Regions from separate parts of the Streptomyces sp. NPDC031274 genome, predicted to be linked through region 1. Evidence: riboswitches for the same ligand, from Rfam matches in the RefSeq annotation. Region 1 holds a riboswitch; each other region holds the start of a gene.
What was found. A riboswitch is a leader RNA that binds a small molecule or an ion and turns the genes downstream of it on or off. The one in region 1 is predicted to bind cobalamin.

Region 1 (6,926 bases):
GACCGATGTGCGCGGCGAGGTGCTCGCCACCGGACAGACCGGACAGGACGGAGAGTTCGCCTTCGGGGATCTGCCCGCCGGTGAGTTCACCGTGGCCGTGAACGCGGAGGGACACCGGCCGGCCGCCGCCCCCGTCATCGTCGGCGACGGCGGACCCGGCCGGGTGGAGATCGCCCTCGTCTCCGGCACCTGGCTCCGGGGCGAGGTGCGCTCCGGAGCCGACCAGCGCCTGCTGCCGGACGCCCGCGTCACCCTCGTCGACGCGGCCGGCAACGTCGCGGCGACGGCCACCACCGACGCGGAGGGTGTGTACGCCTTCACGGACCTGGACACCGGTGAGTACTCCGTCATCGCCAGCGGCTACCCGCCTCTCTCCACCCCGTTGCGCGTCACTGGCCCCGGCACCGAGGCCCTCGACATCGAGCTGTCCCACCCAATGCCCTGAGCATCTGTCTCCTCCTTCGGGGGCAGAACCTGTCGCCCCCGAGAATCACCTGTCCAACGCGCTCGATCCGCGCCTTGCGGATCAGGGACTTTCCGGCCTCACGCGCCTCCTCGAACGCCGCGTCGTTGAGCAGCACACAGCTGCTCAACGGCGAGGTGACCTCCGCCAGCTGGACGCTGTTCGTCTCAAAAGCCCCACCAACAACCGTCCCACCAACAACTTGCTCACCAGCGGGATGAGTCCTCAAGGCCAAAAGAAGCCGGTCGCCCGTGCGCGTCCGGCCCGTGCGGGCTCATCATGGAGGCATGAAGCGGACATCGCTCGGTGATGTCAGCACACCGGGGCGCGTCGCCGCTCCCGGTGAGGGCATCGGCGAGGAAGAACTGGCGCTCGCGGCACGTAATCACGGGCTGCCGCTTGAGGCCCTGCGCTATGACGTCACACCGCTCGGTCTCCACTATGTGCTGGTCCACTACGACATTCCCGCTGTCGACGCGGGCGCGTGGCGGCTGTCCATCGGCGGGCAGGTCCGTACCCCCCTGGAACTGGGTCTTGACGAGTTGCGGGCGCTGCCGGCCGTTACTCACCGGGTCACGATGGAGTGCGCGGGCAACGGCCGTGCCCGCCTGAGCCCGCGCCCGGTCAGTCAGCCCTGGCTGGTGGAAGCGGTGGGTACCGCCGACTGGACGGGCGTACCTCTGCGGACGGTGCTCGCGGAGGCGGGGGTCCAGGACAGCGCGGTCGAGGCCGTCTTCACGGGCGCCGACCACGGGGTCGAGCGTGGCGTCGAGCAGGACTACCGGCGCAGCCTGCCACTCCCCGTGGACGCGGACGTGCTGCTCGCGTACGCGATGAACGGCGGCCCGCTGCCGCCCCAGCACGGCTACCCGCTGCGGCTCGTGGTACCCGGCTGGTACGGCATGGCGCACGTCAAATGGCTCCGCGCCGTGGAACTCGTCGACACCCCGTTCACCGGCTTCCAGCAGGCCGTGGCGTACCGCTTCCGGCAGTCTCCCGACGACCCGGGCGAGCCCGTCACCCTGATCGCCCCGCGCGCCCTGCTGATCCCGCCCGGCTTCCCGGACTTCATGTCACGTGTACGGGTCGTGCGCCCCGGGCCCGTGGTGCTGGAGGGACGCGCCTGGTCCGGGTACGGGCCAGTGACACGGGTCGAGGTCAGCGCCGACGACGGCCGCACCTGGATCGACGCCGAGGTCGCTCCCCGCGGGCCGCACCGCTGGGGATGGCAGACCTGGCACACCGACTGGACCGCGGCCGCCGGCCGCCACACCCTGACCGTCCGGGCAACCGACGCCGACGGCCATACCCAGCCCCTGGATCAGCCGTGGAACCGAGGAGGCTTCGGAAACAACCTCGTACAACGCGTCCCTGTCCTGTGCTGCTGATCGACGACCAGGTGGCCGGGGAACCTGTGACAGTGCGACAGAGCAGATCGACTCGCCACCGCCGGACGCACGTATAGTGCGCCGCTGCGATCCCACGCGAACGTCGTGCGCGCTCACCCGGCACGAAGAACAGGAGCGAAGGCGTGACCAGTCGCGTCACCTTGATCTCGCCGGCGACGAGCCGATCCCTGCGGGAGGCCCGGTTCGACGACGGCAGCCCGCTCGACACGCGGGGCACCGCACTCGCCAAAGCGGCCGCCGGTACGCTTCCCGCCGCTGACCGGGTGTTGGCCTCGCCCACTGTGCGCTGCCGGGAAACGGCGTCGGCCCTCGGTCTCGCGGCTCTGGACCAAGCCGAATTGGGCGCTCTGGACATGGGGCACTGGCGGGGCAGAACACTCGAAGAAGTCAGCACCTGGGAGCCGGAAGCGGTGAGCCGCTGGCTGTCGGCCCCGGCCGTCGCGCCTCCCGGCGGGGAATCGGTACTGGCCCTCTGTGAGCGCGTCGCCACCTGGCTGGACGCGGCTTCTGAGGTCGCGGGCAGAACCCTCGCCGTGGTGGAGCCGGAGATCGTTCGGGCCGTCGTGGTCACGGTCCTCAGAGCACCCTCCGCGGCCTTCTGGCGGCTCGACGTGCCTCCACTGACGGCTACCCACATCAGCGGACGCTCCGGGCGATGGAATCTGCGGCTCGGAGAGACGCTCGGCACGCAGCGGCCCGACGCCGAAGACTGATGCCGCGGCATCTGCGGATGCCCGGCCCGGATTGAGGCGAGGCGAGCCGTCAGCCACCGGGGTCGCAAGCCGCCTGCTGCCCGTCTCGCGACGACGAGATCTGCCCGTTGTCTGAGGCTCCCGCGCCGCGGCCGTTTCGATGGCGCTGGAGCAGTGCGGCGAGCGCGCAGCCGAGGCATCCGCTGTCCAACTCTCCCGCGGCGTCCGCGGAGATGTCTCGGACACCCGCTCGGCATGAAGGTGAATGTCTCAGTGCGGTGCGGAAGTCGCCTCCGGCGATACTGCCGCTTCCGGTCGCGGAGTCAGCACACGCTGCGCCAACTCCCCGAAGATCAGCCCGAATCCAGTCCACAGAGTGAGCTGGATGGCGAGCGCCGAGGTGCGGAACCGCCACAGCAGAGCGGCGGGGAAGTCCTTCGGTACCTCGTTGATCACCGGCAGGAACTGATACGCGAGAGCGATCACCAGGGTGAAGAAGGCGCCTGCCGCGACAGTGGCGTACCAGGTGCCCCATCTGGGCGCGAGCCGCTTGCCGAGGATCACGGCGGCGATCGCGAGGAGCACGCTGAGCACCATCATCAGGAAGTACAGGATCGTGCGCTTGCTGATGGTGTCGGGGTCGCCGACGGACGGCGGGTTGGCCGGGTACTTCAGGAACGGCACGACGTATACGGCGAGCAGGGCCGTGCCGGAGAGCAGGAGGGCCGTGGCACGAGGGGTGAAGCGGCCGACGCGCCCGAGGGCGAAGCAGTAGGCGAGGGCGGCGATGCCGCCGAAGGCCACGCCGTAGATCAGGACACCTGTGGCGAGGCCGCCGGTGGACTGGAGGCTACGGCTGACCAGCTCGACCTCGTGTTCGTGGGCAGGGGCGTGTGCCTCTTCGAAACCGATCGCGTTGTCGACGCTGGGCTCGCCCAGGAAGTAGGCGACGAGAAGGGCGAGCACGCCGGCGCCCAAGCCGGCGAGCATGCCCCGCACAAGCAGTCTTCTGACAGTTGCGGAGTTCATGGGTGCGCGGTCTTCCTCGTCAGTGGCAGGGGAAGCCGAGCAGGTGGCGGGCGTCGTGGACCCACTCGTGAACATCCGCGCCGTTGACCACGGAGGTGGCACCCTGCTCCGCGCCGACGAAGTACAGCAGGACGAGCATCAAGATGCCGAAGAAGACCGCCCAGGGGACGATCGCGCCGATCGGCAACTTGGCGGGAAGAGCAGGGGTGGTGGCTGTCGACTGGGCGACGGTCTGCGCCATGGCAGATCCTCCTCGGGAGTTCGCGTCCCATCTCGGTGGTGCACAGGACGACAGCTGCGGGTCTGACTCACGCGACATCTCCCGCTCTACGGGGAAATGCCTCGTTCACAGTGGCGCGACCGTGCCGGAGTTCCACCGGCTTCCGCCTGCCGTCGTCGATATCGAACAGACCGTACCGCGCGCAAGCTGCCTGGCCAAGAGCGCCTTCAGTTCCGTGACCTCGCGACAGAAGCCGCGAGCCCCACCAGCCGTCCATGTGCATCGGGGCCGGCTCGAGATCCCGGGACATCGGTAGGTTCTCCACGGTGAAACTGACAGAGACGCAGGGCCTTGCGCGGATGACCGACGAAGCTCACATACGCTGGATGGCGCTGGGCGACACGACTCGGAAGCCGCCCGTGATCCTGCTGCACGGCGGCCCTGGCCTGCCGGACTATCTGGGCGACGTCGCCACCATGATCGCGGACATCGCTCCCGTGTACCGCTACGACCAGCGCGGCACCGGCGAGTCCCGGTGGCAGGGCCGCCATACCCTCGCCCGGCATGTGGACGATCTCGCTGAGCTTCTCGACGTGTGGGACGTGCCTGAGGCTGTGCTGATCGGACACTCGTACGGCGCCACCCTGACCGGCCGGTTCTGCGTGGCCCACCCGGATCGGGTGGCCGCGATGCTGCTGATGTGCGGGCCGTTCGTCGGCGAGTGGCGTACGGGGTATCAAGCGGAACGCGAGCGCCGCATGTCGGCACCGCAAGGGGAGCGGCTGCGCGAGTTGCAGGAATTGCCGCACCGTTCCGAGGACCAGGAAGTCGAGTTGCTCACGTTGTCCTGGTTCACCGACCACGCCGATCCCGAACGCCGTTGGCACTGGGCCGCGCAGGAGGCCCGCGAACGCCGTCCCGTCAACTGGGTCATGAACCGTGAACTCGGCGCGGAATCACGTGCGGACCCACTCGACCAGCACCTTGACGCGCTGCGCAGGTGCCTGCCGGAGCGGGTGGAGATCCTCGGCGGTGCTGACGATCCCCGCCCGCTGTCGGAACTCGAGTCCCTTGCGCACCGGCTCAATGTTCCCCTGACGCGGATCGACAGCGCCGGCCACGAGCCTTGGCTCGAACAGCCCGATGGGGCACGCGCGCACCTTCGGAGATTCGTGCAGGGCGCGGTGGGACCGTAGAGCCGCGCCCCACACGCCGACGAGCACCGGCACGATGCGAAGCCTTGCCACAGAACGTCAGTCACCGGAATCGAGATGCCGGGACGACATACGGAGTGCGCATGAATGCGTGCTCTCCTTGCAGTTGGCAGCTGCCTTCTCCGTCCCGATACGTGTGACCGTAGGCTCAGCATCCGCCGTGAGAGGCGTCTCGTCTGCCCGGATGAACGAGGAACCCCGCACGGTGAAACTGGAGTTTGACGCCACCGGCCTGGTCGTGGCCGAGCACCCCGATGAGGACGGGGCCTTCCTCGCCGACAGCATCCACGACCTCCACGCCGACTGCACGTGGTGAGCGCCGCGGGGGGTCGTGATCCTGCATGACATGGGTACAAGGGTGCTGCCCCTGGCGCGACACGCCAGGGGCAGCGGACTTGCTCGCAGCGACGTCAGCGGGACGAGTCCCCGCCGAGCGGAGACCGGTCAGTGACGTCAGCGGTAGAAGATGGGCATGATGGTCTTGCTGTCATCGCACCACACCTCGTTGTACCCGGCATCGTGAGCCATCGGAAGCTCCGACGCCTCACACGCCGCCTTCGAGGGATAGGCCTCAGCGCCGACAGGGACCCAGCCGGCACCAGGGGGATCGGCGGCGAAGGCGGTGGTGCTGGTCAGCGGGATGGTGACCGCCGCCGCGCCGACGGCGAGGCCGACACCGATCCGAGTGCGCCATGACTTCATAGACATCTCCTTGCTTGGCTTTCACGTACTGAGCCGTCCGCGACCCGAACCGGTGGCCGGGCCTGGACACTCCGACCTTGCGGAGTGAACCGTCCCAACCGCCACAGCAAACGGCGATGTTGGAACGCGGGAACACAAGGACAGGCTCTGACCAGGGCGGACGGAATCCGCCTGGAATGCGGGAATGAGACGCTCCGCCGAGTGGTACGGCCTTACCGGGGCGCCGGCCTCAGACGCGCCGGAGCGTACTGCCCCCGCTCGGGCACGCTCACCGTCCACATCAGGCGCCTGCGCGAGAAGCTCGGTTCGGGGCGGCCACCGCCTCGTCTCACCGGTACACGTCGGCGGAATGCGAGCGGCCGATATCGCGGACGACTTCGAGACCGAGTACGCGGTCGAGGTACGCGAACGTCTCGAACTTGGCGCCGCCCGGCACGTCGACGGCCGCCTCCAGATCGTCGAGGAGCCGCAGCACGGCCGGGGTGTCGAGCCCCTCCTCCAGGGCGGCACTGGCCCGTCGCACGATGTCGGCGGGCATCGCCTTGGATGGTTCGTCGGCCCAAGCGGCCACCGTTTTGCGCCAGTTGGCCAGCTTCTCAGCGGCGGCGGCGACGGCTTGCCCCGTGACGTCGACGGGTTCGTGGTGCGGGTGGCCGAGCAGGAGCAGCCGCAGGGCGAGCGCGTTCCGATCAGAATCCCGGTCCGCGTCCGGGCCCGCGTCCCGGCCCATGTCGCGATCCACACCTGTGGCGGCGGCCTCGCCGATGTGCAGGGACAGACCGTCCGCACCTGCGTACGTACGGCTGGTGAGGTGTACGGTCGGCGGGCCGCCGAGAGCCGCGACGATCTCGTCGGGGGTGCCGTGGGCGTCGGCCGGACGGATACCGGCGGCGGCGGCCGAGGCCGACGGCGGGCAGGTCCACCCGATGAGGACGGCCCGGCCGCGCAGCTCGACGACGCGGGCCAGGACGTCCGCGACGAGGAGCACGCGCAGACCGGTCAGGTCGTCCGGGTCGTCAGGGCCGCCGACTGACGGCGCGTGGGCGCACATCCGCAGCGGTCCGAACCCGGCCAGATCATCCACGATGCTCAGCACACCACAGAGACTAGGCGTACCGACCTTCGATGGCACCCCGGGGGGGGGGGGGGGGGGGGGGGGGGGGGGGGGGGGGGGCGGTGGCGGCCCCCGCTCCTCTT
Region 2 (6,926 bases), on a different contig from region 1:
GCCGCACGGTGCGTACGCTCTCGGTCGGGCCGCCGACATCGCGGCCGAGCACCACGGGCGTGTCCGGCGAGCGGTGTTCGAGAAGCAGATCGCGGGCCTTGCCGACCTGCCAGGTCCGGCTGCGGGAGCCCGGGTTGTACAGCGCGAGCACCAGATCGGCCGATGCCGCCGCCCGCAGCCGCTGCGCGATCACCTCCCACGGCTTGAGCCGGTCCGAGAGCGAGATCGTGGCGTAGTCGTGGCCCAGCGGAGCACCCGCGCGGGCGGCGGCCGCGTTGGCGGCCGTCACCCCCGGCAGCACCCGCACCGGCAGATCCGCGTACTGCTTCTGCGAGGCCACCTCCAGGACGGCCGTCGCCATGGCGAAGATGCCCGGGTCGCCGCCGGAGACCACGGCCACGCGCCGCCCGCGCCGGGCGAGATCCAGGGCGAACTCGGCGCGTTCCGACTCGACCTTGTTGTCCGAGCCGTGCCGCACCTGCCCCGGGCGGACCGGCACCCGGTCCAGGTAGGTGGTGTAGCCGACCAGGTCGTCGGCGGCGGCCAGCACGCCACGGGTCTCGGGCGTGAGCCACAGCGGCCCGGCGGGACCCGTACCGACGACGGCCACCTCGCCGGTTTCCGGGGCGCGCTCGGGCCGGGGTGCGTCGATCCTGCTGGGCAGGACCGCGACCGCGAAGTACGGCACCGTGTCGGCGTCGACCGCGGCCAGCTCGTCGGTGCGCTCGCCTGCCATCGTGGCGCGCTCGACGTAGTGGGCCTCGGGCAGCCGCCCGGAGGCCTCGAAGGCGCGGCGTACCGCGGGGAACGTACGGCCAAGCTTCATCACCACCGCCGCGTCGGTGGCGGCGAGACGGGCGGTCAGCTCCTCCTCCGGCAGGGTGCCGGGCAGGATGGTGAGCACCTCCTCGCCCTCGGCGAGCGGAGTGCCGAGCCGGGCGGCGGCGGCGCTGACGGAGGTGACTCCGGGGATCACCTCGGTGGGATAGCGGTCGGCGAGCCGCTTGTGCATGTGCATGTACGAGCCGTAGAAGAGCGGGTCGCCCTCCGCGAGGACGGCGACCGTGCGTCCCGCGTCGAGATGCACCGCGAGGCGGGCCGCCGCCTCGGTGTAGAAGTCCTCCATCGCACCCCGGTAGCCACCGGGGTGGTCGGTCGTCTCCGTCGTGACGGGGTAGACCAGTGCTTCCTCGATGTGGTCGGCGCGCAGATGCTTGGCCGCGATGGACCGCGCGATCGACCGTCCGTGCCGGGCGCTGTGATAGGCGACGACATCGGCCTCGGCGATGACTTCCACCGCGCGCAGGGTCATGAGGGCCGGATCGCCGGGGCCGAGCCCGACACCGTACAGGCGGCCTGTCTTGTGCTCGCTCACGCTCATTCTTCCTCGCTGGCGATCGCGTTGAGTGCGGCGGCCGCGATGGCGCTGCCGCCCCTGCGGCCCCGCACGATCATGTGTTCAAGGCCTGACGGGTGCGCGGCCAGGGCGTCCTTGGACTCCATGGCGCCGACGAAGCCGACGGGCACACCGATGACGGCGGCGGGACGCGGTGCGCCCTCCTCGATCATTTCGAGCAGGCGGAACAGGGCGGTGGGCGCGTTGCCGACGGCTATGACCGCGCCCTCCATCCGATCGCGCCACAGTTCGAGGGCGGCGGCGCTGCGGGTGGTGCCGAGCTCGGCGGCCAGTGCGGGCACCGCCGGGTCGGACAGGGTGCACACCACGTCGTTGTCCGCGGGCAGCCGCTTGCGGGTGACGCCGCTCGCGACCATGGCCACGTCACACAGGATGGGGGCGCCGGCCCGCAGGGCCTCGCGGGCGCGGGCCACCACGTCCGGGGTGAAAGCGAGGTCGCGTACGAGGTCGACCATGCCGCAGGCGTGGATCATGCGGACCGCGACCTGGCTCACGTCGGCGGGCAGGCCCGCCAGATCCGCTTCCGCGCGGATCGTGGCGAAGGACTGGCGGTAGATCGCCGGTCCGTCCTTCTCGTACTGATGCACAGTGCGTTCGCTCTCTTGATAGGGCATGGAACAGTCAGGTGTCGCTGGGTCGTTCATGTCGTGTCAGCCGCGGGCCGCGGCCACGGCGGCGGCGAGCCCGCCGGAGCTGCCGGGGACGGTCACCGGAGCATCGCGATCCGCGCCGTGTACGCGGGAGATCTCATGGCCGTCAGGAGTGGCGACGACATCGACCCACTCCCCGTGGGGATGACCGCACCGGCGTGCGCAGCCGGACCAGTACACGGGCAGCGCCCCCACAGGCCCCAGGGCCGCCGTCGCCGCCGCGCGTACGTCGTCCAGGGACTTGGCGCAGCCGGGCCGACCGATACAGGCCCCCACCCCGGTCCAGGGCGAGTCGGATCCGACGATGAGGCCGGCGGCCCGCAGATCCTCCAGGAGTCGCACGGCCGCTCGCCGCTCGACTCCCGGCAGGACGACCCCGCGCCAGGGGGTCAGCCGCAGCTCGCCGCTGCCGCGGTGGCGGGCGGTGTCCGTCAGTGTCTGCCACTGGAGTGCGCTGACGCGCCCCAGGGGGAGGCCGAGGGACAGCGCCGCCGTGTCGTGCTTGTCGCGTTCGCTGCGGGGGCCGGGCACGACACCGAGGGCGGGGCCGCCCGGACCCTGGGGGAGCGGGGCGGTGGTGAGGGCGGGGCTGAACCCGGCCTGCCGCGACCGGCGTACGACCGCGTCGAGGAGGGGGCCGGTGCCGCCGGGCAGATCCGTCACCCGCCAGGCGCCCGCGTCGGGTGCCTGCTCCAGGAAGGTCTCGGCCGCCATGAGGGCGGCCCGCGGTGCCCGCGCGGCAGGTATCAGGACGGCGTCCCGCGCCGGGCCGATCCGCAGCAGTGCGTCTTCGTCGCCGCGCGCCGTCAGGGTCACGTCACCGCCCAGCGCACCCACGTCGCCCCGGCCGTCGTCGAGCGCGAACAAGAACCGGCCGGACAGGGCGGCGGCCTTGTCGCTGGTGCACAGCAGTTCGTCCAGAGCGGACAGCCACGGGCGGATGTCCCGCTCTCCCCGGCCGTCTAGCCCCGAAAGCGGTGAAGCCACCACGTTGCGCGCCCGCTCATGGCGTTCGGAGGGCAAAAGGCCCGATTCGCCCAGGAGATGGGCCAGTTCGCTCCCGCGGTCCGCGCGCAGACCGCGCAGCTGCACATTGCCGCGCGATGTGAGATGCAACTCGCCGTCTCCAAGGCGCTCGGCCAGATCCCGCAGCACGTCCGCCTGCCCCACGCTCAGCAGCCCGCCCGGAACGCGGACACGGGCCAGCGCCCCGTCGTCCGCCCGGTGCAGCCGAAGCGTCCCGGGGCAGGAGTCACCGCGGCTGCGGGCAGACTCGTCTCCCGGGAGCACTGGCGAGGGGACCGATGGGGGCATGGCGGCGAGCATACCGACCTATCGCAGCAGGTCCGCCTGCCCCCCGGTAGTTGCCAGGCCCTTAGTATTCCTAGCGACGGGCCAACCGGCCCGTCGTCGCCACAGACGGCGACAAGGGGAGGAAGCCCGGTGTGAATCCGGCGCGGTCCCGCCACTGTGAGCCCGGTCCTGGTGCCGGGTGAGTCAGGAACTCCCTTCCCCGAGCTCTCGTCCGCTCGAGCAGGGGAGACGCCATCGACACCACCCGGGGCGTGGACACCCCGAGGAAGGCCCGACGCCGCATGATCCTGCTCCTGTCGACGTCCGACACCGACCTGCTCAGCGCCCGCGCCGCAGGCGGACCGATCGCCTACCGCTACGCGAACCCCTCCCGGCTCCCGCTCGAGGACCTTCCGCAGCTCCTGGACGGCGCCGACCTGGTCGTCGTACGCCTGCTCGGCGGAGTGCGCGCCTGGCAGGAGGGCCTCGACCAAGTCATCGCCACCGGACGCCCCGTGGTCGTCCTCACCGGCGAACAGGCCCCCGACGCCCAGCTGATGGCCGCATCGACCGTCCCCATCGGCCTTGCCGCCGAGGCCCACGCCTACCTGGCCCACGGCGGCCCCGGCAACCTGGAGCAGCTGGCCCGGTTCCTCTCCGACACCGTCCTGCTGACGGGCCACGGCTTCGAACCGCCCGCCCCCGCACCCTCGTGGGGCCCGCTGGAGCGCACCGCCCGTCAGGTCGAGGGACCGACCGTCGCGGTGCTCTACTACCGCGCCCACCACATGAGCGGCAACACCGCCTTCATCGAGGCCCTGTGCCGCGCCGTCGAGGACGCCGGAGCCCGCCCGCTGCCGCTGTACGTCGCCTCGCTGCGTACCCCCGAACCCGAACTCATCGATGAACTGCGCGCCGCCGACGCGATCGTGACCACGGTCCTCGCGGCAGGTGGCACACGGCCCGCCGAGGCCTCGGCGGGCGGCGACGACGAGTCCTGGGACGCGGGCGCCCTCAGCGGCCTCGACGTCCCCATCCTCCAGGCGCTCTGCCTCACCAGCTCACGCAGCGACTGGGAGGACAACGACGAGGGCGTCTCCCCGCTGGACGCCGCGAGCCAGATCGCGGTCCCCGAGTTCGACGGCCGACTGATCACGGTGCCGTTCTCGTTCAAGGAGATCGACGAGGACGGACTTCCCGCGTACGTCGCCGACGCCGAGCGCGCGGCCCGCGTGGCCGGCGTCGCCGTACGGCACGCGCGCCTTCGCCACATCCCGGCCGCCGACAAGCGCATCGCGCTCGTCCTGTCCGCGTACCCGACCAAGCACTCCCGGATCGGCAACGCGGTCGGCCTCGACACCCCCGCGAGCGCCGTCTCGCTGCTGCGCCGACTCCAGGCCGAGGGATACGACTTCGGTACGGACGAGGTGCCGGGGCTTGTCTCCGGCGATGGTGACGAGCTGATCTACGCGCTGATCGAGGCAGGCGGCCACGACCAGGAGTGGCTCACCGATGAGCAGCTGGCCCGCAACCCCGTCCGCATCCCGGCGGCCGACTACCGCCGCTGGTTCGCCACCCTCCCCGCCGAGCTCCGCGAGTCCGTGGAGCAGCACTGGGGCCCCGCCCCCGGCGAGATGTTCGTGGACCGGTCCCAGAACCCGGAGGGCGACATCGTCCTCGCCGCTCTGCGCCGCGGCAACCTGCTCATCCTCATCCAGCCGCCGCGCGGCTTCGGCGAGAACCCGATCGCGATCTACCACGACCCCGATCTGCCGCCCTCGCACCACTACTTGGCCGCCTACCGCTGGATCGCCGCCTCCGCCGACGACAACGGCTTCGGCGCCGACGCGATGATCCACCTCGGCAAGCACGGCAACCTCGAATGGCTGCCCGGCAAGAACGCGGGCCTGTCCGCCGCCTGCGGCCCCGACGCGGCACTCGGCGATCTGCCCCTGATCTATCCGTTCCTGGTCAACGACCCGGGAGAGGGCACGCAGGCCAAGCGGCGGGTCCACGCCACCCTCGTGGACCACCTCGTACCGCCGATGGCCCGCGCCGACAGCTACGGCGACATCGCCCGTCTCGAACAACTCCTGGACGAGCACGCCCAGATCGCCGCGATGGACCCGGCGAAGCTGCCCGCGATCCGCGCCCAGATCTGGACCCTGATCCAGGCCGCCAAGCTCGACCACGACCTGGGGCTGAAGGACCGCCCTGAGGACGAGGGCTTCGACGAGTTCATCATGCATCTCGACGGCTGGCTCTGCGAGATCAAGGACGCCCAGATCCGCGACGGCCTCCATGTCCTGGGCGGCGCCCCGGCCGGTGCCGACCGCGTCAACCTGGTCCTCGCGATCCTGCGCGCCCGCCAGATCTGGGGCGGTACGGCGTCCTTGCCCGGCCTGCGCGAGGCGTTGGGCCTCGACGAGTCGGCGGCCACCCGCACCAGCGCCGACGAGGTCGAGGAGCAGGCACGTGCGCTGGTCCAGGCGATGGAGGATGCGGACTGGGCCCCGGACGCCGTGGCCTCGGTCGCGGCGGGCCACCCGCGGTCCGTCGCCGACATCCTCGACTTCGCCGCGAGCGAGGTCGTACCGCGCCTGGCTGCCACGACCGACGAACTGGACCACGCCGTCCACGCGTTGGAGGGCGGCTTCGTCCCGGCGGGGCCCTCGGGCTCCCCGCTGCGCGGCCTGGTCAACGTCCTGCCGACCGGCCGCAACTTCTACTCCGTCGACCCCAAGGCGGTGCCGTCGCGCCTGGCCTGGGAGACCGGCCAGGCCCTGGCCGACTCGCTCCTGGAGCGCTACCGCACCGACAACGGCGACTGGCCGACCTCGGTCGGCCTGTCCCTGTGGGGTACGAGTGCCATGCGCACCGCCGGTGACGACATCGCCGAAGCGCTCGCCCTCCTGGGCATCCGCCCGGTCTGGGACGACGCGTCGCGCCGTGTCACGGGCCTTGAGGCGATCCCCGCGGACGAGCTCGGCCGCCCGCGCATCGACGTCACCCTGCGCATCAGCGGCTTCTTCCGCGACGCCTTCCCGCACACCATCGGCCTCCTGGACGACGCGGTCCGCCTTGCCGCCTCGCTGGAGGAGCCCGACGAGGCGAACTTCGTCCGCGCCCACGCGCAGGCCGACCTGGCGGCCCACGGCGACGAGCGCCGCGCCACCACCCGCATCTTCGGCTCCCGCCCCGGCACCTACGGCGCGGGCCTGCTCCAGCTCATCGACTCCCGCGACTGGCGCACCGACGCCGACCTCGCCGAGGTCTACACGGTGTGGGGCGGCTATGCCTACGGCCGTGAGCTCGACGGGCGTCCGGCGCGGGAGGAGATGGAGACGGCGTACAAGCGCATCGAGGTCGCGGCGAAGAACACCGACACCCGCGAACACGACATCGCCGACTCGGACGACTACTTCCAGTACCACGGCGGCATGGTGGCCACGGTCCGCGCGCTGAAGGGCAGCGCCCCGGAGGCGTACATCGGCGACTCGACCCGGCCCGAGACGGTCCGCACCCGCACCCTGGTCGAGGAGACCTCCCGCGTCTTCCGGGCCCGC
Region 3 (6,926 bases), on a different contig from region 1:
ACGCCGCGAAGCAGATCAGGTTCAGCAGGAAGCGGCGCCGGTCGGCCTTGCTCTCCAGCTGGTCCATCTTCTCGACGGAGTCCATCCACTTGAAGCAGAACTCCGCCTTCTCGCGGATGGAGGGGATCTCCTCGACCGCGTCGAAGGCCGCGGCGCGGTCCTCCGGGTCGGGCAGATAGGTGTCGAGCAGCGTCAGATAGAACTGGACGTGCACGGCCTCCTCGAAGAGCTGGCGGCTCAAGTAGAGCCGGGCCTCGGGGGAGTTGATGTGCTTGTAGAGCGTGAGCACGAGGTTGTTGGAGACGATCGAGTCGCCGGTCGCGAAGAACGCGACCAGGCGGCCGATCATGTGCTGCTCGCCGGGCGAGAGCTTGGCGAGGTCGGCGACGTCCGAGTGGAGGTCGACCTCCTCGACGGTCCAGGTGTTCTTGATCGCGTCCCGGTAGCGCTCGTAGAAGTCCGGGTAGCGCATGGGACGCAGGGTCAGCTCGAAGCCCGGGTCGAGGAGGTTCTTCTCGGAGTTGGTGGTGCTGGACATTACTGGCAGGCCTCGCAGGACTCGGGGTTTTCCAGGGAGCAGGCGACGGCTTCTTCGGCCGAGACCTGGGCGGGTACGGGGGCGTTGGCGGGAGCGGGCTCGGCGGCCTCGGTGCGGCCCGCCGCCGCGCGGGCGATCCGGGTCGCCGGGCGCGAACGCAGGTAGTACGTCGTCTTCAGACCCTGCTGCCAGGCGTAGGCGTACATCGACGAGAGCTTGCCGATGGTCGGCGTCTCCAGGAACAGGTTCAGGGACTGCGCCTGGTCGAGGAACGGCGTGCGCGCGGCGGCCATGTCGATCAGACCGCGCTGCGGGATCTCCCACGCGGTGCGGTAGAGGTCGCGCACCTCCGCCGGGATCCAGCTGAAGCCCTGCACGGAGCCACTGGCCTCGCGCAGCGCCTCGCGGGTCTGCGCGTCCCAGACGCCGAGCCGTTTCAGCTCCTCCACCAGGTAGGCGTTGACCTGGAGGAACTCGCCGGAGAGCGTCTCGCGCTTGAAGAGGTTGGAGACCTGCGGCTCGATGCACTCGTAGACGCCCGCGATGGAGGCGATCGTGGCGGTCGGCGCGATGGCGAGGAGCAGCGAGTTGCGCATACCGGTCGTGGCGATACGTTCCCGCAGCGCGGCCCAGCGCTCGGGCCAGGTCAGCTCGACGCCGTAGTGGTCGGGGTGCAGCACGCCGCGCGCGGTGCGCGTCTTCTCCCAGGCGGGCACAGGGCCGTTGCGCTCGGCGAGATCGGCGGAGGCCTCGTACGCGGCGAGCATGATGCGCTCGGCGATGCGCGTGGAAAGGGCGCGCGCGGCGGGGGAGTCGAAGGGCAGCTTCAGCTGGAAGAAGACGTCCTGCAGCCCCATGGCGCCCAGGCCCACCGGACGCCACCTGGCGTTGGAGCGCCCGGCCTGCTCGGTCGGGTAGAAGTTGATGTCGACCACGCGGTCGAGGAAGGTGACGGCGGTGCGGACGGTCTCGTCGAGCCGCTCCCAGTCGATGTCACCGGCGGCCTTGTCCACGAAGGCGCCGAGGTTCACCGAACCCAGGTTGCAGACGGCCGTCTCGCCGTCGTCCGTCACCTCCAGGATCTCCGTGCAGAGGTTGGAGGAGTGGACGGTGTGGCCGGGCTCCGCCGTCTGGTTGGCGGTGCGGTTGGCGGCGTCCTTGAAGGTCATCCAGCCGTTGCCGGTCTGCGCGAGGGTGCGCATCATGCGGCCGTACAGATCGCGGGCGGGGATGGTCTTGCGGGCGAGCCCTGCGGCCTCGGCCTTGCGGTAGGCGGCGTCGAACTCGTCGCCCCACAGGTCGACCAGCTCGGGCACGTCGGCGGGCGAGAACAGCGACCAGTCCTGGTCGGCTGCGACCCGGCGCATGAACTCGTCCGGGATCCAGTGCGCGAGGTTGAGGTTGTGCGTACGGCGCTGGTCCTCACCCGTGTTGTCGCGCAGCTCCAGGAACTCCTCGATGTCGGAGTGCCAGGTCTCCAGGTAGACCGCGGCGGCGCCCTTGCGTCGGCCGCCCTGGTTCACGGCGGCGACGGAGGCGTCCAGGGTCTTGAGGAACGGCACGATGCCGTTGGAGTGCCCGTTCGTGCCGCGGATCAGCGAACCGCGGGCACGGATGCGGGAGTACGAGAGGCCGATGCCGCCCGCGTGCTTGGAGAGGCGCGCGACCTGGTGGTAGCGGTCGTAGATGGAGTCCAGCTCGTCCAGGGGCGAGTCGAGGAGGTAGCAGGAGGACATCTGCGGGTGGCGGGTGCCGGAGTTGAAGAGCGTCGGCGATGACGGCAGGTAGTCCAGGCGGCTCATCAGGCGGTACAGGGATGCGACCTCGTCCACCGAGCGCGCGCTGACCGTCGTTGAATCAGATGCAGTCTCGGCGAGACCGCTCGCGACGCGCAGCATGAAGTGCTGCGGGGTCTCGATGACGTGCCGGGTGATCGGGTGGCGAAGGAGATAGCGGCTGTGCAGGGTGCGCAGGCCGAAGTAGCCGAAGCGGAAGTCGGCGCCGTCCTGAAGGGCGTCCTCCACGAGACCGTCCAGACGGTCCGCGTGGTCGACGACGAACGCGGCGGTGCGGTCCGCGATCAGGCCCTCGCGGTGCCCCACGGCGACCGAGTCGGAGAAGGAGCGCACGCCCTGCGACGCGGCCTCGTCCCGGATGCTGAGGCTGAGGAGCCTGGCCGCGAGCTGCGAGTACGTCGGGTCCTCGGAGATGAGCCCGGCGGCCGCCTCGGTCGCGAGCTCCCGCAGCTCCGCCAGATCCGCCTTGGCCGAACGGCCGCGCAGCGCGGCGGCGGCGACCCGGCCGGGGTCGGCGTCGGGGAGGTCGGCGGTGAGGTCGGTCAGGGTGCGCAGCAGCGCGGTTCCCGGGCCGTCGCCGGTCTGCTGACCAACGGTGGTCTGCTGCCCGTCGGTGGTCTGCGCTGACGCAGGTTCGGCTGGCGCGATGGTCACGTGGAGCACTCCCTCGCTCGGCTCTGGGCCTTGGGGAGGGGTGAGTGACACACGGGGGCGCCCAGGGCAGGGCTGCGCTCCGCGTCCACCAGCCCATTCCACGAGGCCCGGACGTCGTCGGCACCCGGACCGGACGGAACGGGTGCGCTGTCGACAGGTCTTCGGACTCGTGGGCACGACAAATGCGTACTCATACACCGTTGCGGGACAGTTCCGGACTTGCACCGGATTCCCCTGCGGCGACAGCGAGCACGAGCATACATCTTGTGCTGGCTCTGGGCGGCAGCCCCATATCTTGTGTCGGTGTGGCCTTGTGAGGACACGGGAACGCCAACGGGCCGCCGGAGAACCGGCGGCCCGTGTCAGACGGTGATCGGTGTACGCGGGGGACTCAGTGCCCGCCCGGCGCCCCCACCGTGGCCGGCGGAAGCTCCTCCACGACGCCGGGGTCGCCCGCGTCCGCCGTGTAGTCGCCGGGAGAGGTCTCGTCGATGCCGTCAGGTGCCTTGGCGGCGCGCAGGACGAACGTCATGACCACGGTGACCACCAGGTTCAGGACGAACGCCGTGAGGCCGATGTAGCCGATCTCGCCGATTCCGGGGATCTCGTCGGACGAGCCGCCGAAGTGCTTCTGCGTCGGCGAGGCGACACCGTAGGCGGCGACCGTCCCGTAGACCATGCCGACCGCCCAGCCCGCGAGCAGCGCCCAGCGGTGGAACCACCGCGTGAACAGGCCGCCGACCAGCGCGGGCATGGTCTGCAGGATCCAGATGCCGCCCAGGAGCTGGAAGTTGATCGCGACCGTCTTGTCCATGGTGAGGACGAAGGCGAGCGCGCCGACCTTCACCAGGAGCGAGACCAGCTTGGAGACCTTGGTCTCCTGCTCGGGTGTCGCGTCCGGCTTGAGGAAGTCCTTGTAGATGTTCCTGGTGAAGAGATTCGCTGCCGCGATCGACATGATGGCGGCGGGCACGAGGGCGCCGATGCCGATGGCGGCGAAGGCCACGCCCGTGAACCAGTCGGGGAACATGTTCTCGAACAGCTGCGGAATCGCCAGCTGCCCGTTCTCCACCTTGACCCCGGCCGCGATCGCCATGAAGCCGAGCAGCGCGAGCAGGCCGAGCATCAGGGAGTAGAGCGGCAGGATCGTGGTGTTGCGGCGGATCACGTTGCGGCTCTTGGAGGAGAGGGTCGCCGTGATCGAGTGCGGGTACATGAACAGCGCGAGCGCGGAGCCGAGCGCGAGCGTGGCGTACGTCCACTGCCCGGTGTGGCCCGGCGCGAGACCCGCAACGGGCTTGCCCGCCGCCTCGTTCGCCGCCGAGAATTTCTCGTTCGCCGCCTGGAAGATGCTGTCGAAGCCGCCGAGCTTGATCGGGATGTAGATGATCGCGACGGCGATGACGAGATAGATCAGGCCGTCCTTCACGAACGCGATCAGCGCGGGGGCGCGCAGACCCGACGAGTACGTGTACGCGGCGAGCACCGCGAACGCGATCAGGAGCGGCAGGTCCTTGATGAACCAGTTCGTGTCCGGACCGCCGCCGACGCCCATCACGTCGAGCACGGCCTGGATGCCGACGAGCTGGAGCGCGATGTACGGCATCGTGGCGAGGATGCCGGTGACCGCGACGGCAAGGGAGAGCCCCTTGGAGCCGAAGCGTCCGCGCACGAAGTCGGAGGTGGTCACGTATCCGTGCTTGTGCGAGACGGACCACAGGCGCGGCAGGAAGGTGAAGATCAGCGGGTAGACGAGGATCGTGTACGGCACGGCGAAGAAGCCGGCCGCGCCCGCCGCGTAGATCGCCGCGGGGACGGCCACGAACGTATAGGCCGTGTAGAGGTCGCCGCCGAGCAGGAACCACGTGACCCAGGTGCCGAACGACCGGCCGCCGAGGCCCCATTCGTCCAGGCTCTCGGTCTCGGCCTTGCGCCAGCGCGCGGCCAGGAAGCCCATCGCCGTGACGGCGACGAAGAAGAAGATGAAGACGGCGAGGGCGATGCCGTTGACGCCGCCCGTGTCCGCTGCGAGCTCGTTCATCGGGTCGCACCCCCCTGGGCCTGCTCGGCCTTGCGGGCGCGCTGGTCACGCTGCCACAGCTTGTACGCGATCATGGTGAGAGCGGTGGAGATGAGCACCCACAGCATCTGGTACCAGTAGAAGAACGGGATGCCGATGAAGGTCGGTTCGACCTTCGCGTAGGAGCTCACCCAGAGCATCGCCACGAACGGCGCTGCGAGACAGAGGGCAATGACCACGCGGACCGGCGTGATCACCGGTCTGCTCACTTCAGGCGCATCTGACACTTGCGGTTCCGCTCCCTCGCTTATCTCACCTTTAACGTGCGGGAAATCTAAGCGAGAGTGTTGATCTATGGAACCCCCGTCCGGATAACGGACGTGTCGAAGCCTCTGCTCAACACCTGTTCAGCGCCTGTTCAGCAGCAGCGGAACCCCTGCCGCGGATCCGACTCCTGCCGATCCGTGCGCATTCGCTCGAACTCCCTCCGGGAGGGGACGGATGCCCCGGGATGCGTCTTCCGTGTGTGCGCGACATAACGGTCGTACGCGGACTCGTCGGTCAACTCCCGTGCGTACCACCGCACCCACCGCAGCCCGCGAAGCACCCACGTCATGACGGGACCTTCGCGTCGGTCGCCGCCTTCGCCGCCGCCAGCTCCGCCTTCTCCTCCTGGGTCGGCACGAGCCCGGCCGGCGCGGTCAGCTTCGACTCCACGTACTCGGCCTCGCTCAGTCTCGACGACCGCGGATCGCGGACGTGCTTCACGCAGATCCGGGCCGCGTCGGCGATCACGATGACGATGAGCAGGGCGAGTGCGGCCGAGAGGACGCCGTCCACCGTGGAGTTGGTGACGACGGTGTGCATGTCGTCCATGGACTTGGCGGGCGGCAGGATCTTTCCGTCGTCGATCGCGTCCTGGTAGATCGAGCGCTGCTTGAAGAAGCCCACGCGCGGGTCGCTGGAGAAGACCTTCTGCCAGCTCGCGGTCAGCGTCACCGTCGCGTCCCAGGCCAGCGGAATCCCGGTGATCCAGGCCCATTTGAGACGCCCCGACTTCACCAGGAGCGTCGTGCAGACGGTGAGCGCGACCGCGGCGAGGAGCTGGTTGGAGATGCCGAAGATCGGGAAGAGCTGGTTGATCCCGCCGAGCGGCTCGTGCACGCCCACCCAGAGGAAGTACCCCCACAGACCGGTGACGACCGCGCTCGTGATGATGAGCCCTGGCTTCCAGCTGACCCTCTTGAAGGGCTTGTAGACGTTCCCGAGCATGTCCTGGAGCATGAAGCGGCCCACGCGCGTGCCCGCGTCGAGCGCGGTCAGGATGAACAGCGCCTCAAACATGATCGCGAAGTGGTACCAGAACGCCTTCATGGAGCCGCCGGTGACCTTCGAGAAGATCTCGGAGACACCGATCGCGAGCGTGGGGGCGCCACCGGTGCGCGAGAGCAGCGAGGACTCCTCCACGTTCTTGGCGGCCTGTGCCAGATCCTCGGGGGAGATGGAGTATCCGAAGCCCGCGACGGCTTGCGACGCGGCCTGGACGTTGTCCCCGATGACCCCGGCGGGTGCGTTCATCGCGAAGTAGAGCCCCGGGTCGATGATGCTCGCCGCGACGAGCGCCATGATCGCGACGGCCGACTCCATCAGCATGGAGCCGTAGCCGATCATCCGGATCTGGGTCTCCTTCTGGACCATCTTCGGCGTCGTGCCCGACGAGATCAGCGCGTGGAAACCGGACAGGGCCCCGCAGGCGATGGTGATGAAGACGAACGGGAAGAGCGATCCGGCGAAGACGGGCCCGTCGCCGCGCGAGGCGAAGTCGGTCACCGGGTCCATCTTCAGCGTCGGCAGCGTGACGACGACGCCGATCGCGAGCAGCAGGATCGTGCCGATCTTCATGAAGGTGGAGAGGTAG
Region 4 (6,926 bases), on a different contig from region 1:
CTTTTCGCCCGCCTTGTCGGGGTGCTCGGCCTGGCCGTGGCCGTCGCGAGCGCTCCGTACGCCTGGCGGTCCGTCGAGCCGGTGGCCGCGCGCTTCCTGCGCGCCTCGCCTGCGATGGTCCTCGCGGACCGGGTGGATGAGCTGACGGCCCAGCGTGCGGACACCACCGTCGTCCAGGCCGCCGAGATCCGCCGGATCGAACGGGACCTGCACGACGGAGCGCAGGCCCGCCTTGTCGGGCTCGGGCTTGCTCTCGTGACCGCCGAGAAGCTGATGGAGACCGACCCCGACCAGGCGAAAGCGCTGATGCGGGAGGCGCGAGCGGGCGCCACCACCTCACTGACCGAACTCCGCGAACTGGTCAAGGGAATCAACCCGCCGGTACTCAACGACCGCGGGCTCGTCGACGCCGTACGCGCGCTTGCCCTGGACAGCCCGCTCGAAGCGACCGTGAGCGCCGGCGTCCCGCTGCGCCTCGACCCGCCGATCGAGTCCGCCGCGTACTTCGGCATCGCCGAACTGCTGACCAACGCGGTCAAGCACGCCCATGCCACCCGGGCACAGATCACCGTCGCGCGGGACGACGCAGGCCTCGTCGTCGACGTCGAGGACGACGGAAGAGGCGGCGTGAGCGCCCGAGCAGGTGGGGGACTGGAAGGGCTGCGCCGCCGTCTCGCGGTCTTCGACGGCACTCTGGAGATCACCAGCCCGGCAGGGGGCCCGACCCGGGTGAGGATGATGGTGCCATGCGAATCGTAGTAGCCGAGGACCTCTACCTTCTGCGCGACGGAATGGTCCGCCTCATCGAAGCGTGCGGACACGAGGTGGTGGCGACGGCGGCCACCGGCCCCGAGACGCTCGACGCGCTGCTGACCTGGCGCCCGGACGTCGCCGTCGTCGACGTCCGCATGCCGCCGACCCAGACGGACGAGGGCCTGCGTGCGGCTCTTGCCGCCCGCCGCGAACGGCCCGGCCTGCCGGTCCTGGTTCTCTCCCAGTACGTCGAACAGCTCTATGCCCGCGAGCTGTTGGCCGACGGCACCGGTGGCATCGGCTACTTCCTCAAGGAGAGCGTGTTCGACGCCGACCAGTTCATCGACGCCCTGGAACGCGTCGCTTCCGGCGGGACTGCCATGGACCCGGCCGTCATCGCGAAACTGCTGTCCAGCGGGTCATCGAACCGGCGACTTGAACGGCTCACCGAACGCGAACACTCCGTGCTCGCCCTCATGGCCGAAGGCTTGTCCAATCAGGCCATCGCGCGTCGGCTCTTCCTGAGTGACAGCGCCATCAGCAAGTACACCACCTCCCTCTTCGGCAAACTCGGCATCACCGATGACGACAACAACAACCGTCGCGTCCTCGCCGTCCTCACCTATCTGAACAACCCCTGATGCCTGAACAACCTCTGACGCGGGCTTCTCGGGCGCAGAAGCGGGACGGGGCTCCGAAGGGTCCCTGGGCGGCCTTCTCGGGGTCGGTGTGGATCCACTGGTGGTCGCCGGTCGCGTCGGCGAAGGTGTCGATGCGGCCCTGGCCGACCTCAAGCCAGTCGGTGACGCCGCAGCTCGCTTGCGACCGCTCCGCGAGGCCGGAGGCCCGGGACCGGCTCATGGCGGAACGGGGCGGCCGTTCGCCCTTGAACGACCGCCCCGACTGGTGCGTTCGGGTCAGGAACCCGTGGGCAGCTCCGCCCTCACCTCGCGTGCCGCCGCGACCAGGTTCTCCAGGGACGCCCTGGTCTCGGGCCAGCCGCGGGTCTTGAGACCGCAGTCGGGGTTCACCCACAGGCGCTCGGCGGGGATGGCCTCAAGTCCCTTGCGCAGCAGGGCCGCTGCCTCCTCTGCGCTGGGGACGCGCGGGGAGTGGATGTCGTAGACGCCGGGGCCCGCCTCGCGCGGGTAGCCGTGCTGGGCGAGTTCGCGGGCCACCTGCATGTGCGAGCGGGCGGCTTCCAGGCTGATGACGTCGGCGTCGAGGTCGTCGATGGCCTGGACGATGTCGCCGAACTCGGCGTAGCACATGTGCGTGTGGATCTGAGTGTCCGGGCGTACGCCGCTGGTGGTGAGGCGGAACGACTCGGTGGCCCAGTCCAGGTAGGCGGCACGGTCGGCGGCCCGCAGCGGCAGCGTCTCGCGCAGTGCGGGCTCATCGACCTGGATCACCGAAGTGCCTGCCGTCTCAAGGTCGTCGACCTCGTCGCGCAGAGCGAGGGCGACCTGGCGCGCCGTGTCGCCGAGCGGCTGGTCGTCGCGGACGAAGGACCAGGCGAGCATGGTGACCGGGCCGGTGAGCATGCCCTTGACGGGGCGGTCGGTGAGGGAGTTGGCGTAGGAGGTCCAGCGCACCGTCATCGGCTCGGGCCGCGAGATGTCGCCCGCCAGGACCGGCGGTCGCACATAGCGGGTGCCGTACGACTGGACCCAGCCGTGCTGCGTGGCGAGGTAGCCGGTGAGCTGCTCGGCGAAGTACTGCACCATGTCGTTGCGCTCCGGCTCGCCGTGCACCAGGACGTCGATACCTGCCTTCTCCTGGAAGGCGAGCACCTCGCGGATCTCGTTCTTGATGCGTTCCTCGTAACCGGCCGTGTCGATGCGTCCGGCACGCAAGTCGGCCCGGGTGGTTCGCAGTTCGGTGGTCTGGGGGAAGGAGCCGATGGTGGTCGTGGGCAGTTGGGGGAGGCCGAGGCGGGTCCGCTGGGCCGCCGCACGCTCCGGGTAGGCGTGGGCGCGGCGGGCATCGGCGCCGGTGACGGCGGCGACGCGGGAGCGTACGGCCGGATCGTGGGTGAGCGCCGAGCCAGAGCGGGACGCCAAGTCGGCGCGGTTGGCGGACAGTTCGGCTGTGATGGCGCCCGTACCCTGGGCCAGGCCGCGGGCCAGGGTGGCGATCTCGGCTGTCTTCTGGTGCGCGAAGGCCAGCCAGCGGGCGATCTGCGGGTCGATGTCCCGTTCGGCGGTGGAGTCCAGCGGTACGTGGAGGAGGGAGCAGGACGCCGAGACGTCGACCCGGTCGGCGAGACCCAGGAGCGTGCCCAGCGTGGAGAGAGACTTCTCCAGGTCGTTGATCCAGATGTTGCGGCCGTTGACGACGCCCGCGACCAGACGCTTGCCGGGAAGACCGCCGACGGCGGCGAGATCCTCGAGCTGGCTGGCCGCGGCCTCGGTGAAGTCGAGGGCGATGCCCTCGACCGGCGCCTTGGCGAGCACGGGCAGCGCCTCGCCGAGTCGGCCGAAGTACGAGGCGACAAGCAGCTTCGGGCGGTCGGTGAGGGCGCCGAGGTCGCGATAGGCGCGGGCGGCGGCATTGAGCTCGGCCGGGGTGCGGTCCTGGACCAGGGCGGGCTCGTCGAGTTGCACCCACTCCGCGCCCGCCGCGCGCAGGTCGGCGATGACCTCGGCGTACACGGGCAGCAGTCGGTCGAGGAGAGTGAGCGGCTCGAAGTCGGCCGCGACGCCGGGCGCGGGCTTGGCGAGCAGCAGATAGGTGACCGGGCCGACGAGGACGGGACGGGCCGCGAGGCCGAGCGCGAGGGCTTCCCCCAGCTCGGTGACCTGCTTGGCGGAGTCGGCGGTGAAGACGGTGTCGGGGCCGAGCTCCGGCACGAGGTAGTGGTAGTTGGTGTCGAACCACTTGGTCATCTCGAGCGGCGCCACGTCCTGGTTGCCGCGGGCCATCGCGAAATAGCCGTCGAGCCTGTCGGTGTCGACAGCCTCACGGTGTCGCTGGGGGACGGCGCCGACCATGACGCTGGTGTCGAGGACGTGGTCGTAGTACGAGAAGTCACCGGTCGGCACCTCATGGATGCCGGCGGCGGCCAGATGCTGCCAGGTGGACCGGCGCAGCTGCGCCGCGGTCTCCCGGAGGGCGTCAGCGGTGACGCGGCCCTTCCAGTAGCCCTCGACGGCCTTCTTCAGTTCCCGGTCGGGGCCCTGGCGGGGGTAGCCGTACACGGTGGACCGTGCTGCCGCGGCTGCGGACTTCGGTGTCACGGAAATCTCCTTCGCGAGATGACTCCTTGAGATCCCGGAGACGGGACACGGACGCGAAGGGGTGACGAACCGGGCGGACCGAACGCGCGCCATCGGCGCGGTGCTGCGGTACTCCACCTGATCTGTACGCCGACCCGCCCACGAGGTCACCGGGATGTCCGCACGTGAGGGGTCACGTACGGGCAACGGGCAGGTCTTCGGACTCGCGGGCACACCTGCCGAGGCAGGTTCCTACTGGCCGTCGCTTCCCGGATCCGCGCTCGGATCCAGTGCGTATGACGGCGGTCGTTCCCACTCACCGCTGCGGGGCAGTCCCGGATTCCCACCGGGTTCCCTCTTGCGACGCGTCTGCCTGGCGGGCAGGGCGAACCAGCTGCACTGGTCAGGCTAAGGGGTGGTCGGCTTCTTGGGCAGTGCTGATCACATTCCGGACCGTGAGGTGAGACACGGATCCACGGAGTGGGGGTCGCGCGAAGGGGCGCGGAACGGATCGAGGCGGGCCCGCTCCTGACGGTCATGGGCAGGAAGACGGTGCACTGTGGCGGACCCGGCGCCGGTCAGGCGGCGAAGAATGGAGATGTGCCTGACCGGTCGCACCATGGACGCAGGGGAAGCGGAGCGGGCCGGGCTCGTCTCGCGCGTGGTGCCCGCCGGTGAACTCGTCGGTGAGGCCCTCGCCGTCGCCGAGGCCGTCGCAGGGATGTCCCTGCCCGTCGCGATGATGGCGAAGGAACCCGTGTCCCGGGCCTTCGAGACGACCCTCGCGGAGGGCGTGTGCTTCGAACGCCGCCTCTTCCACGCCGTGTTCGCGACCGCGGACCAGAAGGAGGGCATGGCCGCCTTCGTCGACAAGCGACCGCCCGGCTTCACGCATTCCTGCGGCCTGAGGTCTGAGACCTGAGGCCTGACCAGGGGCGTACGCCCCTGGTCGTGTGCGTTGGCGCGTGCCACAGCCGCGGCCGTCCCGCAAGTTGTCAGGAAACTCGGTCGCGCACTATGGTCACCACGCCTTGGTGAACGGGAAATCCGGTGTGATGCCGGTGCGGCCCTCGCCACTGTGATCGGGAAGTCCGGCTCCAGCCCTCGCGGCAGCCACTGGGTGCGAACGCATCCGGGAAGGCGGAGTCCGGTCGGTATGACCCGTCAGCCAGGAGACCGGCCAAGGCGCGTTGTCCATCCACGAGGTGCTGGAGAGGGTCTGCTTAGCCATGCACATAGCCGAGGGTTTCCTCCCGCCGGCGCACGCGATCGCCTGGGGCGTAGCGTCCGCGCCGTTCGTCGTCCACGGAGTCCGCTCCCTGACCCGTGAAGTCAAGGAGCACCCCGAGAGCACCCTGCTCCTGGGCGCCTCCGGAGCCTTCACCTTTGTCCTTTCCGCACTGAAAATCCCTTCCGTCACGGGCAGTTGCTCGCACCCGACGGGCACCGGGCTCGGCGCGATCCTGTTCCGGCCGCCGATCATGGCCGTGCTCGGCACGATCACGCTGCTCTTCCAGGCCCTGCTGCTCGCCCACGGCGGGCTCACCACGCTCGGCGCCAACGTGTTCTCCATGGCGATCGTCGGGCCATGGGCCGGATACGCGGTCTACCGGCTCCTGAAGCGGTACGACGTGCCGCTCATGGTCGCCGTGTTCTTCGGCGCGTTCGTCGCCGACCTCTCCACGTACTGCGTCACCAGCGTCCAGCTGGCCCTGGCGTTCCCCGACCCGAGCAGCGGATTCCTCGGCGCCCTGGGCAAGTTCGGCGGCATCTTCGCCGTCACGCAGATCCCCCTGGCGGTCAGCGAGGGACTCCTCACCGTCCTGGTGATGCGGCTGCTCGTACAGTCCAGCAAGGGTGAACTCACGCGGCTCGGCGTACTGCTGCAGGGCAAGCAGTCGGCGGCGACCGCGGCGAAGAAGACGGAGACGACGGAGACGGGGGCCAGCGCCTGATGAGCCGGAACGCGAAGATCAACATTCTGCTCCTCGTCATCGTCGCCGCGCTCGCGGTGCTGCCGGTGGCGCTGGGCCTCGGCGACGACGAAAAGGAACCGTTCGCAGGGGCGGACGCCCAGGCCGAGACCGCGATCACCGAGATCAAGCCGGACTACGAGCCGTGGTTCTCGCCGCTGTACGAACCCCCTTCCGGGGAGATCGAGTCGGCGCTCTTCGCCCTGCAGGCGGCACTCGGGGCGGGCGTCCTCGCGTACTACTTCGGTCTGCGCAAGGGGCGCCGCCAGGGCGCCGACATCGCACGGGAGCAGGAAGTATCGGCGGAGAGGTCCACCGACGTGGAGGGCGCCCGGCCCGAGACCGAGCAGGTCTGAGCCCGCGTGCTGCCCATCGACGCGGCGGCGCACAGCAGTCGCTGGCGCCGCCGTCACCCCGTGGACAAGGCTGTTCTCGGGCTAGGCCTCACTGTCCTGGCCGTCTCGCTGCCGCCCTGGCCCGGTGCCGCCCTGGTGCTGATCGCGGCGCTCGCCGTGCTGCTCGGGCCTGCCGGTGTGCCGCCGCGCAAACTGTGGCGGGCCTACCGCGTACCGCTCGGCTTCTGCGTCACCGGAGCCCTGACCCTGATTGTCCAACTCGGCGGAACCGGAGGGTTCGTCACGCTCGCCGACGGCGGTCCCGCGCGAGCGGGCGGTCTGCTCCTGCGCACGTCGGCGGCCTCGCTCGGCGTCCTGCTGTTCGCCTTCACCACACCGATGTCGGATCTGCTGCCCCGCCTGGTGAAGGCGGGCGTTCCGGCGCCGGTCGTGGACGTGGCCCTGGTCATGTACCGGATGAGCTTCCTGCTCCTGGACTCCATGAGCCGGATCCGGCAGGCGCAGGCCGCTCGGCTCGGCCACACCACCCGGGCCGCCACCTGGCGCTCCCTCGGCTCCCTGGCGGCCACCGCGTTCGTGCGGGCCTTCGACCGGGCGACCCGGTTGCAGGCCGGGCTCGCCGGACG

Region 2: another riboswitch for cobalamin. It lies ahead of cobN (cobaltochelatase subunit CobN); the one in region 1 lies ahead of ACZ5CR_RS01420 (CbtB domain-containing protein).
Region 3: another riboswitch for cobalamin. It lies ahead of ACZ5CR_RS12745 (ribonucleoside-diphosphate reductase subunit alpha); the one in region 1 lies ahead of ACZ5CR_RS01420 (CbtB domain-containing protein).
Region 4: another riboswitch for cobalamin. It lies ahead of ACZ5CR_RS39110 (energy-coupling factor ABC transporter permease); the one in region 1 lies ahead of ACZ5CR_RS01420 (CbtB domain-containing protein).

What each region holds. Positions count from the first base shown of each region.
Region 1 is NZ_JBVIHP010000001.1:302,565-309,490, reverse strand. It holds gene ACZ5CR_RS01440 (MFS transporter) at 1-445, shown strand, start outside; gene ACZ5CR_RS01435 (sulfite oxidase) at 751-1,851, shown strand; gene ACZ5CR_RS01430 (histidine phosphatase family protein) at 1,995-2,585, shown strand; gene ACZ5CR_RS01425 (CbtA family protein) at 2,835-3,593, opposite strand; gene ACZ5CR_RS01420 (CbtB domain-containing protein) at 3,613-3,834, opposite strand; cobalamin riboswitch at 3,891-4,029, opposite strand; gene ACZ5CR_RS01415 (alpha/beta fold hydrolase) at 4,140-5,009, shown strand; gene ACZ5CR_RS01410 (hypothetical protein) at 5,212-5,343, shown strand; gene ACZ5CR_RS01405 (hypothetical protein) at 5,481-5,729, opposite strand; gene ACZ5CR_RS01400 (hypothetical protein) at 6,058-6,825, opposite strand.
Region 2 is NZ_JBVIHP010000035.1:475-7,400, reverse strand. It holds gene ACZ5CR_RS38490 (precorrin-2 C(20)-methyltransferase) at 1-1,381, opposite strand, end outside; gene ACZ5CR_RS38485 (precorrin-8X methylmutase) at 1,378-2,004, opposite strand; gene ACZ5CR_RS38480 (precorrin-3B synthase) at 2,068-3,393, opposite strand; cobalamin riboswitch at 3,462-3,593, shown strand; gene cobN (cobaltochelatase subunit CobN) at 3,663-6,926, shown strand, end outside.
Region 3 is NZ_JBVIHP010000006.1:208,058-214,983, reverse strand. It holds gene ACZ5CR_RS12750 (ribonucleotide-diphosphate reductase subunit beta) at 1-538, opposite strand, end outside; gene ACZ5CR_RS12745 (ribonucleoside-diphosphate reductase subunit alpha) at 538-2,988, opposite strand; cobalamin riboswitch at 3,124-3,247, opposite strand; gene mctP (monocarboxylate uptake permease MctP) at 3,380-5,029, opposite strand; gene ACZ5CR_RS12735 (DUF3311 domain-containing protein) at 5,026-5,295, opposite strand; gene ACZ5CR_RS12730 (YbdD/YjiX family protein) at 5,427-5,624, opposite strand; gene ACZ5CR_RS12725 (carbon starvation CstA family protein) at 5,621-6,926, opposite strand, start outside.
Region 4 is NZ_JBVIHP010000036.1:29,742-36,667, forward strand. It holds gene ACZ5CR_RS39080 (sensor histidine kinase) at 1-759, shown strand, start outside; gene ACZ5CR_RS39085 (response regulator transcription factor) at 747-1,394, shown strand; partial or broken gene ACZ5CR_RS39090 (MaoC/PaaZ C-terminal domain-containing protein) at 1,441-1,614, opposite strand; gene metE (5-methyltetrahydropteroyltriglutamate--homocysteine S-methyltransferase) at 1,671-3,992, opposite strand; cobalamin riboswitch at 4,164-4,381, opposite strand; partial or broken gene ACZ5CR_RS39100 (3-hydroxyisobutyrate dehydrogenase) at 4,473-4,562, shown strand; partial or broken gene ACZ5CR_RS39105 (enoyl-CoA hydratase-related protein) at 4,564-4,893, shown strand; cobalamin riboswitch at 4,973-5,170, shown strand; gene ACZ5CR_RS39110 (energy-coupling factor ABC transporter permease) at 5,201-5,926, shown strand; gene ACZ5CR_RS39115 (energy-coupling factor ABC transporter substrate-binding protein) at 5,926-6,300, shown strand; gene cbiQ (cobalt ECF transporter T component CbiQ) at 6,307-6,926, shown strand, end outside.